2 regions of the Cellulosimicrobium sp. AB352 genome follow, and region 2 is predicted to be linked to the other one. Evidence: riboswitches for the same ligand, from Rfam matches in the RefSeq annotation. Region 2 holds a riboswitch; the other holds the start of a gene.
The links. Region 2 has a riboswitch for thiamine pyrophosphate ahead of ACPCUX_RS17855 (TenA family protein). Riboswitches for the same ligand answer to the same signal wherever they lie in the genome.

Region 1 (4,611 bases), on a different contig from region 2:
GGAAGAGCTGGCCCTCCTGGAACATGAGCCCGAACCCGCGGCGGTGCACGGGGACGCCCGTGAGGTCGCGGCCGTCCCACGCCACGGAGCCCGCGGCGACCGGCTCGAGCCCCGCGACGGCGCGCAGCAGGCTCGACTTGCCGCAGCCGCTCGGCCCGAGCAGGGCGAGCACCTCGCCGGGCGCGACGTCGAGCGTGACGCCCGCGACCGCCGTCGTGCCGGGATCCGTGCGCGCTCCCCCGGCGCCGCGCCCGCCGTACCGCACGACGACGTCGCGCACCGCGAGCCCGGCGGCCTCCCCGGTGCCGGGGCCGGGGCGCGACGGCTCCGGCGTGCCCGCGCGCGCGGGGGCGGGGTCGGTCTGCACCATCAGAACTCTCCTCCGGGTCGGTCGCCGCGCAACCGCTCGGCGAGCAGCATCACGGTCGCGGTGAGCAGCGCGAGCACGACGCTCGCCGCGAGCGCCATGCCGTAGTTCTCGGCGCCCGGGCGCCCGATGAGCCGGAAGATCACGACCGGCAGGGTCGCGCTGTCCGGGCGGGCGAGGAACGACGTCGCGCCGAACTCCCCGAGCGAGACGGCGAACGCGAACCCGACGGCGAGGCCGAGCGAGCGCGCGGCGATCGGGCCGTCGACCGTGCGGAACACGCGCCCGGGCGCGGCGCCGAGGGTCGCGGCGGCCTCGCGCAGGCGCGGGTCGATGGCGCGCAGCGTCGGCAGGACCGTGCGCACGACGAGCGGCGTCGCGACGACCGCCTGCGCGATCGGCACGAGCAGCCCCGACGTGCGCAGGTCGACGTCGAGGCCGAGCGGCCGGTCGAGCGTGACGAGGAAGCCGAAGCCGACCGTGACCGCGGAGACCCCGAGCGGGAGCATGAACACCGAGTCGAGCACCGAGATCGCGCGCCGCCCGCCGCGCGAGCGCGGGCGCCGGGACACGACGAGCGCCACGAGACCGCCGATCACGACGGCGAGCACGGTCGCGAGCGCGGCGGTGCGCAGCGAGTTGCCCGCCGCCTCCCACACGGTGACGGACAGGGCGTTGCGCCCGCCCGTGGTGCCGAGGTTCGCGTAGTTGTCGAGTCCCCAGCCGCCGCCCGGGACGCGGAACGAGCGCACGACGAGCGTGCCGAGCGGCAGCCCGACGAGCACGACGACCACGGCCGCGGTGAGCGCCGCGGGCGCGAGGTCGCCCGTCGGGCGGCCGTCGCGCCACAGGCGCAGCGGGTGCGCGGACGACGCCGACGACGACAGGTTGAGGGCGCGCTCGCGCCGGGCCCGCGTGCGGTTCGCGACCGTGAGCGCCGCCGCGACGACCACGAGCTGCACGACCGACAGCACCGCCGCGGTGCGCAGGTCGAGGAACTGCGTGGTCTGGATCCAGATCTCCGTCTCGATCGTCCCGTAGCGGATACCGCCAAGCACGAGCACGACGCCGAACGCCGTCGCGCAGAAGAGGAAGACGATCGACGCGGCGCTGGCGATCGCGGGCGTGAGCGCCGGGAGCGTCACGGTGCGGAACGCGCGCCACGGCGTCGCGCCGAGGGCGCGCGCCGCCTGCTCGGCGCGCGGGTCGAGGTGCTCCCAGAGCCCGCCGACCGTGCGCACCACGACGGAGTAGTTGAAGAACACGAGCGCGACGACGATCGCGGCGAACGTCTCGTCGAGCCGCAGGAACCCCAGCGGGCCGCCCTGCACGAGCAGCGACCGGAACGCGACGCCGACGACGACGGTCGGGAGCACGAACGGCACCGTGACGAGCGCGCGCACGACCCGCCGCCCGGGGAACCGGCACCGGTACAGCACGTACGCGCCGGGCACGCCGAGCAGCAGCGACAGCGCCGTGCCGAGCACGGCCTGCCAGAGCGTGAGGCCGACGATCCGCCACGTGCGGGGCTCGGAGAAGACCTCCGCGAACCCCGAGAGGTCGAGGCCGCCGTCGTCCCCGACGAACCCGCGCGCCACGAGCGTGACGACCGGCCACGCGAAGAACACCCCGAGGAACGCGAGCGGCACCGCCGCCGCCAGACCCCACAGCACCCCGCGCCCGACGCCGCCCCGCCGGACCTCCCGACCCCTCACCACGGCTCTACCTCGGGAAACCACGGGTCTCCCTCGCGCGACCACGGCTCTACCCCGCGAGGTAGAGCCGTGGTCGTTCGTGGACCGGGGGTTCGGGGACCGGGGGTCAGTCGACGACCGTCGCCGTCCATGCCTTGATCCACTCGTCGCGGTGCGCCGCGACGTCGGCGGGCGCGACCTCGAAGGGCTCGTCGGCGAGCGGCGCGAACTCGGCCCAGCCGTCGGGCAGCGCGACGGAGTCGTCGGCGGGGTACATGTACATCTGGTCGGCGACGTCGGCCTGGAACGTCTCGCTCACGAGGAAGTCGAGGAGCTGCTGCGCGCCCTCGGGGTTCTTCGCGTTCGCAAGCACGCCCGCGTACTCGACCTGGCGGAAGCACGTGTCGAGCAGCGCGCCCGTGGTCGACGCGGAGCCGTCCTCGGTAAGGGTGAATGCGGGCGACGTCGAGTACGACAGCACGAGCGGGCGCGGCCCCGCGCCCTCCGAGCCGGAGAAGTCGACGTAGTACGCGTCGGACCAGCCGTCGACGACCTTCACGCCGTTGGCGCGCAGGTCCGCCCAGTAGTCCTCCCAGCCGTCCTCACCGAACGCCCCGACGGTCGCGAGGAGGAACGCGAGGCCCGGCGACGACGTCGCGGGGTTGGTCACGACGAGGAGGTCCCGGTACTCCGGCTTCGCCAGGTCCTCGAGCGTCACGGGCTCGGGGATGCCCGCGTCGGCGAACCACGCGTGGTCCACGTTGACGCACACGTCACCGAGGTCGACGGCGGTGAGCTCGCCGCCGTCGCCGACCGCGTACGACGCGGCGGACTCCGCGACGTCGGCGGGCGTGTACGGCTCGAGGACGCCCTCGTCGATCGCGCGCGACGCGAAGGTGTTGTCGATCCCGAACACGACGTCGCCGAGGGGCGAGTCCTTCGTGAGGATCAGCTGGTTGACCAGCGCGCCGCCGTCGCCGGGCGCGACCTGCTCGACGGTGAGCCCGCTCTCCTCCTCGAACGCGGCGAGCACGTCGTCGCTCACCGCGAAGGAGTCGTGGGTCACCAGCGTGACCGTGCCCCCGCTGCCCGACGACGCGTCGTCGCCCCCGGCGCCGTCACCACCCGAGCAGGCCGCGAGGGCGAGGAGCGCGAGCGTCGCGCCCACGCCGGTCGCGAGGGCCCGGCCGCGGCGGGCGACGGTGGTCGTGTGCTGCATGTGTCCTCCCTGGACGTTCAGGAGGGGTCCACCGGCCCGACGAGCCGTGCGCCGGGTGGGCGCGACGGACCGCGCGAGCAGGTGATCGAGATTCCCGACTTCCTCCACCGGTGCTAACCGGATCAGGTTCGAGGGTCTGCGGTGGTCCGCACTCTCAGCTCCTCCAGGAGCTCCCCTGTCGTTCACCGTGAGCCTACACCGGCCCCTCACCCGGAGAGTCCCCTGAGAGAACCCTGAGCACCGGCGGCCGCGGACCAGGGACGGTTCGGGGCCCGCCCCCGATGCCTCGGGCAGGCGCGCCGCGGGAGGGTCGGTACGGCCGCCGGGAGCCCCGGCGGCCACCACAGGACGACGCCGCCCGGCGAGCCACGACGCTCCCGCGCAGCGGCACGACGAGAGGACGGACGAGGACGTGACGACGACAGGTGCGGCACGGCGGAGCACCCCGCGCGAGGGCGCGCCCGCTGAGGGTGCCGAGGGCGCTGAGGAGGGTGCGCGACCCGCGATCGCGACCGCGCGCGGGCTGGTGCGGACGTACGGGCGCGGCGAGGCCGCGGTCCGGGCGCTCGACGGCGTGGACGTGGACGTCGAGAAGGGCCGGCTGACGGCGATCATGGGCCCGTCCGGGTCCGGGAAGTCCACGCTCCTGCACTGCCTCGCGGGGCTCGACTCCCCCACGGCGGGGACCGTCGTCGTCGACGGAGAGACCGTCTCCGCGATGAGCGAGCGCCGGCTGACGCGCCTGCGGCGCACGCGGCTGGGGTTCGTCTTCCAGTCGTTCAACCTCGTGCCGACGCTCACGGCGGAGGAGAACATCGTGCTGCCGCTCGCGATCGCCCGCCGTCCCGTCGACCGGGAGTGGTTCGACCGCGTGGTCGACGCCGTGGGCCTGCGCCCCCGCCTGGGGCACTGGCCCGCCGAGCTGTCGGGCGGCCAGCAGCAGCGGGTCGCGTGCGCGCGGGCGCTGGTGTCGCGTCCCGCGATCGTGCTCGCGGACGAGCCGACGGGGAACCTCGACTCGCGCGCCGCCGCGGAGGTCCTGGGCTTCCTGCGCGCGTCCGTGGACGACCTCGGCCAGTCCGTCGCGATGGTCACGCACGACCCGACCGCCGCGTCGTACGCCCACCGGGTGCTCTTCCTCGCGGACGGCCGCCTCGTGACCGAGCTCCACGACCCCACGCCGCAGGCGGTCCTCGACACGCTGGGCTCCCTCACGCCCGCCGCGCCGGCCCCGGCGCACGCCACCCCGGCACCGGCGACGGCGGCCGCCCGATGATGGGCCGGATCGCGCTGCGCGGCGTGCGCGCGCACGGCGCGCAGCTCGTCCTCTC
Region 2 (4,611 bases):
CGCGATCGACCACACCGACCGCCGTGTGACGATCCACCCGGAGGAGGGCGACGACTACTCGGTCACGTACGACCACCTGATCGTCGGCCTCGGCTCGGTGTCGCGCACGCTGCCCATCCCGGGCCTGGCGGAGAACGCGATCGGCTTCAAGAACGTGGAGGAGGCCATCGCGGTCCGCAACCACGTGCTCAACCGCATGGACGTCGCGTCGTCCACGTGGGACGAGAAGCTGCGTCGCCGCATGCTCACGTTCACGTTCGTCGGCGGCGGGTTCGCGGGCATCGAGGCGCTCGCCGAGATCGAGGACATGGCCCGCTACGCGACGCGCAACTACGCGACGATCGAGGAGAAGGACCTCCGCTTCGTCATGATCGAGGGCGCGGGCCGCATCCTGCCCGAGCTCAGCGAGCCCATGGCGCAGTACGCGCTCGACGAGCTGAAGAAGCGGGGCATCGAGTTCCACCTCAGCACGTTCCTGTCGTCGTGCGTGGACGGCCACGTCGTCACGTCGACCGGGGTCGAGTTCGACTCCGACACGATCGTCTGGACCGCGGGCGTCAAGGCGAACCCGGTCCTCAAGGAGTCGTCCGACCTCCCGGTCGACAAGCTGGGCCGCATCACCGTGCTGCCGACGCTCCAGGTCGCGGACGCCGACGGCAACGTCGTGCCGAACGCGTGGGCCGCGGGCGACTGCGCCGCCGTCCCGGACGTGCTGAACCCGGGCAAGTTCTGCCCGCCGAACGCGCAGCACGCCATCCGCGAGGCCACGCGCCTCGCCGACAACCTCGCGCTCGAGCTGCACGGCGAGCCGCCGGTCGAGTACCGCCACAAGAGCGTCGGTACGGTCGCGTCGCTGGGCCTGTACAAGGGCGTCGCGGAGCTGTTCGGCGTGTTCAAGCTCCGCGGGACGCTCGCGTGGCTCATGCACCGCAGCTACCACGTCATGGCGATGCCGACGGGGAACCGCAAGATCCGCATCTTCATCGGCTGGATCGGCCAGTTCCTCATGGGCCGCGAGCTCGTGTCGCTCGGCTCGCTGCACGACCCGCGCGCGGAGTTCCGCGCCGCGTCCGTCCCGCCCAAGAAGGACGGCGACCCGGTCAAGCAGACCGCGCAGGGCTCGGCGGCCGCGGCGGAGTCCGGTGCGGGCACCGTCGACGCCGACGACCGGACGCCGGCGGCGAAGGCCTCCTGAGGTCGCGGCCGGGCCCCGGCCCGGCCGTCGTGCCCGACGCCGAGGGGCGAGCCGCGCGTGCGGCTCGCCCCTCGTCGCGTCCGGGTCCCGAGCGGGCGCCCGTCGTGCCGACGGGCCCGGGGAGCCCCGCGCGCGCGGTAGATTCGGCCCGCGCCCCCATGGCCCAACTGGCAGAGGCGGCCGGCTTAAACCCGGCGTGTTCCGGGTTCGAGTCCCGGTGGGGGCACCATGCCGACGGGCGGTCGGCTCCGAGGCGCCAGGGCTCCCCGGGCTAGGACAGCCCCGTCGGGCCCTCCGGCTCGGCCGGGGGAGCGGCCTCCTGGCCGAGGATCACGACGGTGCCGTCCGGGTCCTGCACGCGCGCGACGCGCTCGCCCCACGGCTGGTCCGCGGGCGGCTCCAGGACGGGCACGCCCGCGGCCGCGAGGTGCTCGACGGCGCGGTCGCAGTCGTCGACGTACACCCACAGCACGACGCGGGTGTCCGCCGGAGGCGGGTCGCCCTGCCCGAGCCCGAGCGGTGACCCGCCCACGCGCAGGCTCACGTAGACGGGCGGGCCGTCGTCGGGGAACGCGTACTCGACCGTCCCGCGCAGCAGGTCGCGGTAGAAGCCGAGGGACCGGTCGAGGTCGGCCACGGTGAGGACGGGGAAGAGGCTGCGGAACACGGTCGCTCCTCGGTGCGCTCGGCGGGTCCTCCCATCGTGCGCCTCGTGCTCCGGGCGCGCGCTCCGTGCCCGGGCCGCCGTGCCTCAGCGCGCGAGCAGCTCCTCGGTCGTGGTGCCCGGGACGGACAGCGTCACGCGCGTGCCCCACGGGTCGTGCACGACGACGGAGCGGCCGTCGTCCGCGTGCTCCAGCCCGCGGGCGCGGAGGCGCGCGACGAGCGCGTCGAGGTCCTCGCGGCCCGGCACCGTGACGGCGACGTCGCCGAGACCGAGGCTCGCGGCGCGGGGCCCGGCGCCCGCGCTGTTCCACACGTTCATCGCGACGTGGTGGTGGTACCCGCCCGCGGACGCGAAGAGCGCCCCGCTGTACCCGGTGAGCGTCGCCTCGAAGCCGACGGCGTCGACGTAGAAGGCGTGGGCGGTCGCGACGTCGCCCACCTGCAGGTGCACGTGACCGACGCGGCCCGCGAGCGAGGGGCCGGCGTCGAACGTCTCCTGGTCGAGGTGCGTGCGCAGGTAGGCGTTCGGGTCGAGGAACGTCGTCGTCATGAGGATCTGACCGTGCTCGCGCACCCACGTCTCGCGGGGGCGGTCGGTGTAGAGCTCGACGCCGTTGCCCTCGGGGTCGGTGAAGTAGAACGCCTCGCTGACGAGGTGGTCGCTCGACCCGACGAAGGTGCCGCGGCGGTCCTGCGCGGCGCGGTAGACGGTCGCGGCGAGGCTCGGGCCGTCGTCGAACAGGAAGGCCGTGTGGAACAGGCCGGCCTGGCGCGGGTCGACGGGCGGCAGCCCGGGCGTGTGCACGAGGCGCAGCATGGGTGTGCGGCCGCGGCCCAGCACACGATGCACCTCCGCGCCGCGCGACCGCTCCTCGAGCGGGGCGAGGGCGAACGCGCCCGTGTAGTACGAGGTCATGAGCTCGAGGTCGCCCACGCGCAGCGTGACGGCGTCCATGCTCGTGGACGGGGACAGGAGGCGGTCGGTCGGCGTGCCCGGCGTGCTCGTGGTCATGTCTGCTCCAACTTGTTGTCGCTACAACTATATTCCCACACCGTGGCGAGGGCTCCCGCACCGGCGCCGTCCTTGCTAGGGTCGGCGCGAACCACGCGGGGCGTCCTGCCCGGGCCACGGCCCGGGCCGAGGGACTGAGACGAGCGGTACGGCCGCCCGGACCCGTCGAACCTGATCTCGCTAGCACGAGCGGAGGAACGTGGGCATGACGACGCCTGCTGCCATCACCCTGAACCCTGTCCTCGCGGACGACCCGACCGCGCTCGTCCGGCAGGAGGAGACCGGCTTCACCGCCGACCTCGCCCGCCGGTACGCGGACCTCTTCGAGACGTTCTACGACCACCCCTTCCTGGCCGGGCTGCGCGACGGCTCCGTCGAGCCCGCCGCGGTCCGCCACTACGTGGGCCAGGACCACCAGTACCTCACGGCCTACCTGCGCTGTTACGGCCTCGGCATGGCCCTCGCGCCCGACCGGTCCTGGGCGGCCTACTTCCACGACAAGGCCGGCTTCCTCCTCGACGACGAGTCGCACGCGCACCACGCGATGTGCGACTTCCTCGGCGTGACGTACGAGGAGGCGCAGACGCACCGCCTCGCGCCGAGCGCGCAGGCCTACGTCGACCACATGACGGCGGCCGGCCGCGACTCGCTCGGCGTGCTGCTCGCCGCGCTGCTGCCGTGCCCGTGGACCTACATCTGGTCCGCGCGGCGCTTCTGGCTCGGCGAGCGCGAGACGACGCCCGGCGCCCTCGGCGACGACCACCCGCTCGCGGGCTGGTGGCAGTTCTACGCGGCCGAGCGCACCGAGGACGTCCTCACGGACCTGCGCGCACGCCTCGACGCGCTCGCTGCGGACGCGGGCGAGGCGGAGCGCGCGCGCATGGAGCGCGCGTTCGAGCTGAGCTGCCGCCACGAGATCCGCTTCTGGCAGATGGCCTGGTCGCTCGAGCGCTGGTGACCCGTCCGGCCGGGCGCGCGGCCGGCGTCGCGTCGTGCGCCCGGCCTTACGCCAGCAGCAGATACCCACCCGGGCGCCTCGGCACCCGGGTGGGCCGCGGGTAGCGTGAACGCATGGACGCGACGAGCGCGGTGCCGGGCACGCTGCCGGACGTGGTGCCGGACGGGGTGACGCCGAGCCCCCGCTCCCGGGCGGGCGGACGGGCGGAGCCCCTCCTGCGCCACGTCATCGGGGGGATCCTGCGGCGGGCGCGGCTCGCTCAAGGGCGCACGCTCGTCGACGTCGCGGCCGCCGCGCGCGTCTCCACCGCCTACCTGTCCGAGGTGGAGCGCGGGCGCAAGGAGGCGTCGTCCGAGGTCCTCGCCGCCGTGTGCGGCGCCCTCGGCCTGCGGCTCGTCGACCTCGTCGCCCGCACGGGCGAGGAGCTCCGGCCGCTCGCGCCCGTCCGCGTGCTGTCCTCCGCGCGAGAGCGCGGTGCCCTCTCCGCGCCACGGCAGGTCGCCCCGGTGGGCGAGCCCGTGCGGGACCTCCCCGTCGCCGAGACGCTCCGACGTCCGACGGCGCGCGCCGGCGACGTCCTGCTCCTCGCGGCCTGAGCGGCGGTCCCGTCGCACCGCGTGTCGTGCGGGGGCCGGGCGCCGTGCGCGCCGCTACCGTCGGTCCATGACGGAGCCGCAGACCGCGCACGGCACGGCAGCCCAGGACGTCCCGGCCCTCCAGGACCTCGTCGACGACGCCGCGTTCCTCTCCCACGAGCACCAGCTCCACCTGACGGACCTC

Region 1: another riboswitch for thiamine pyrophosphate. It lies ahead of ACPCUX_RS06455 (thiamine ABC transporter substrate-binding protein); the one in region 2 lies ahead of ACPCUX_RS17855 (TenA family protein).

What each region holds. Positions count from the first base shown of each region.
Region 1 is NZ_JBMVFX010000006.1:159,200-163,810, reverse strand. It holds gene ACPCUX_RS06465 (ABC transporter ATP-binding protein) at 1-370, opposite strand, end outside; gene ACPCUX_RS06460 (ABC transporter permease) at 370-2,085, opposite strand; gene ACPCUX_RS06455 (thiamine ABC transporter substrate-binding protein) at 2,189-3,280, opposite strand; TPP riboswitch at 3,363-3,467, opposite strand; gene ACPCUX_RS06450 (ABC transporter ATP-binding protein) at 3,693-4,556, shown strand; gene ACPCUX_RS06445 (ABC transporter permease) at 4,553-4,611, shown strand, end outside.
Region 2 is NZ_JBMVFX010000032.1:34,385-38,995, forward strand. It holds gene ACPCUX_RS17835 (NAD(P)/FAD-dependent oxidoreductase) at 1-1,195, shown strand, start outside; tRNA gene ACPCUX_RS17840 (tRNA-Leu) at 1,348-1,424, shown strand; gene ACPCUX_RS17845 (VOC family protein) at 1,467-1,862, opposite strand; gene ACPCUX_RS17850 (VOC family protein) at 1,947-2,873, opposite strand; TPP riboswitch at 2,960-3,088, shown strand; gene ACPCUX_RS17855 (TenA family protein) at 3,079-3,831, shown strand; gene ACPCUX_RS17860 (helix-turn-helix domain-containing protein) at 3,945-4,427, shown strand; gene ACPCUX_RS17865 (DUF6882 domain-containing protein) at 4,495-4,611, shown strand, end outside.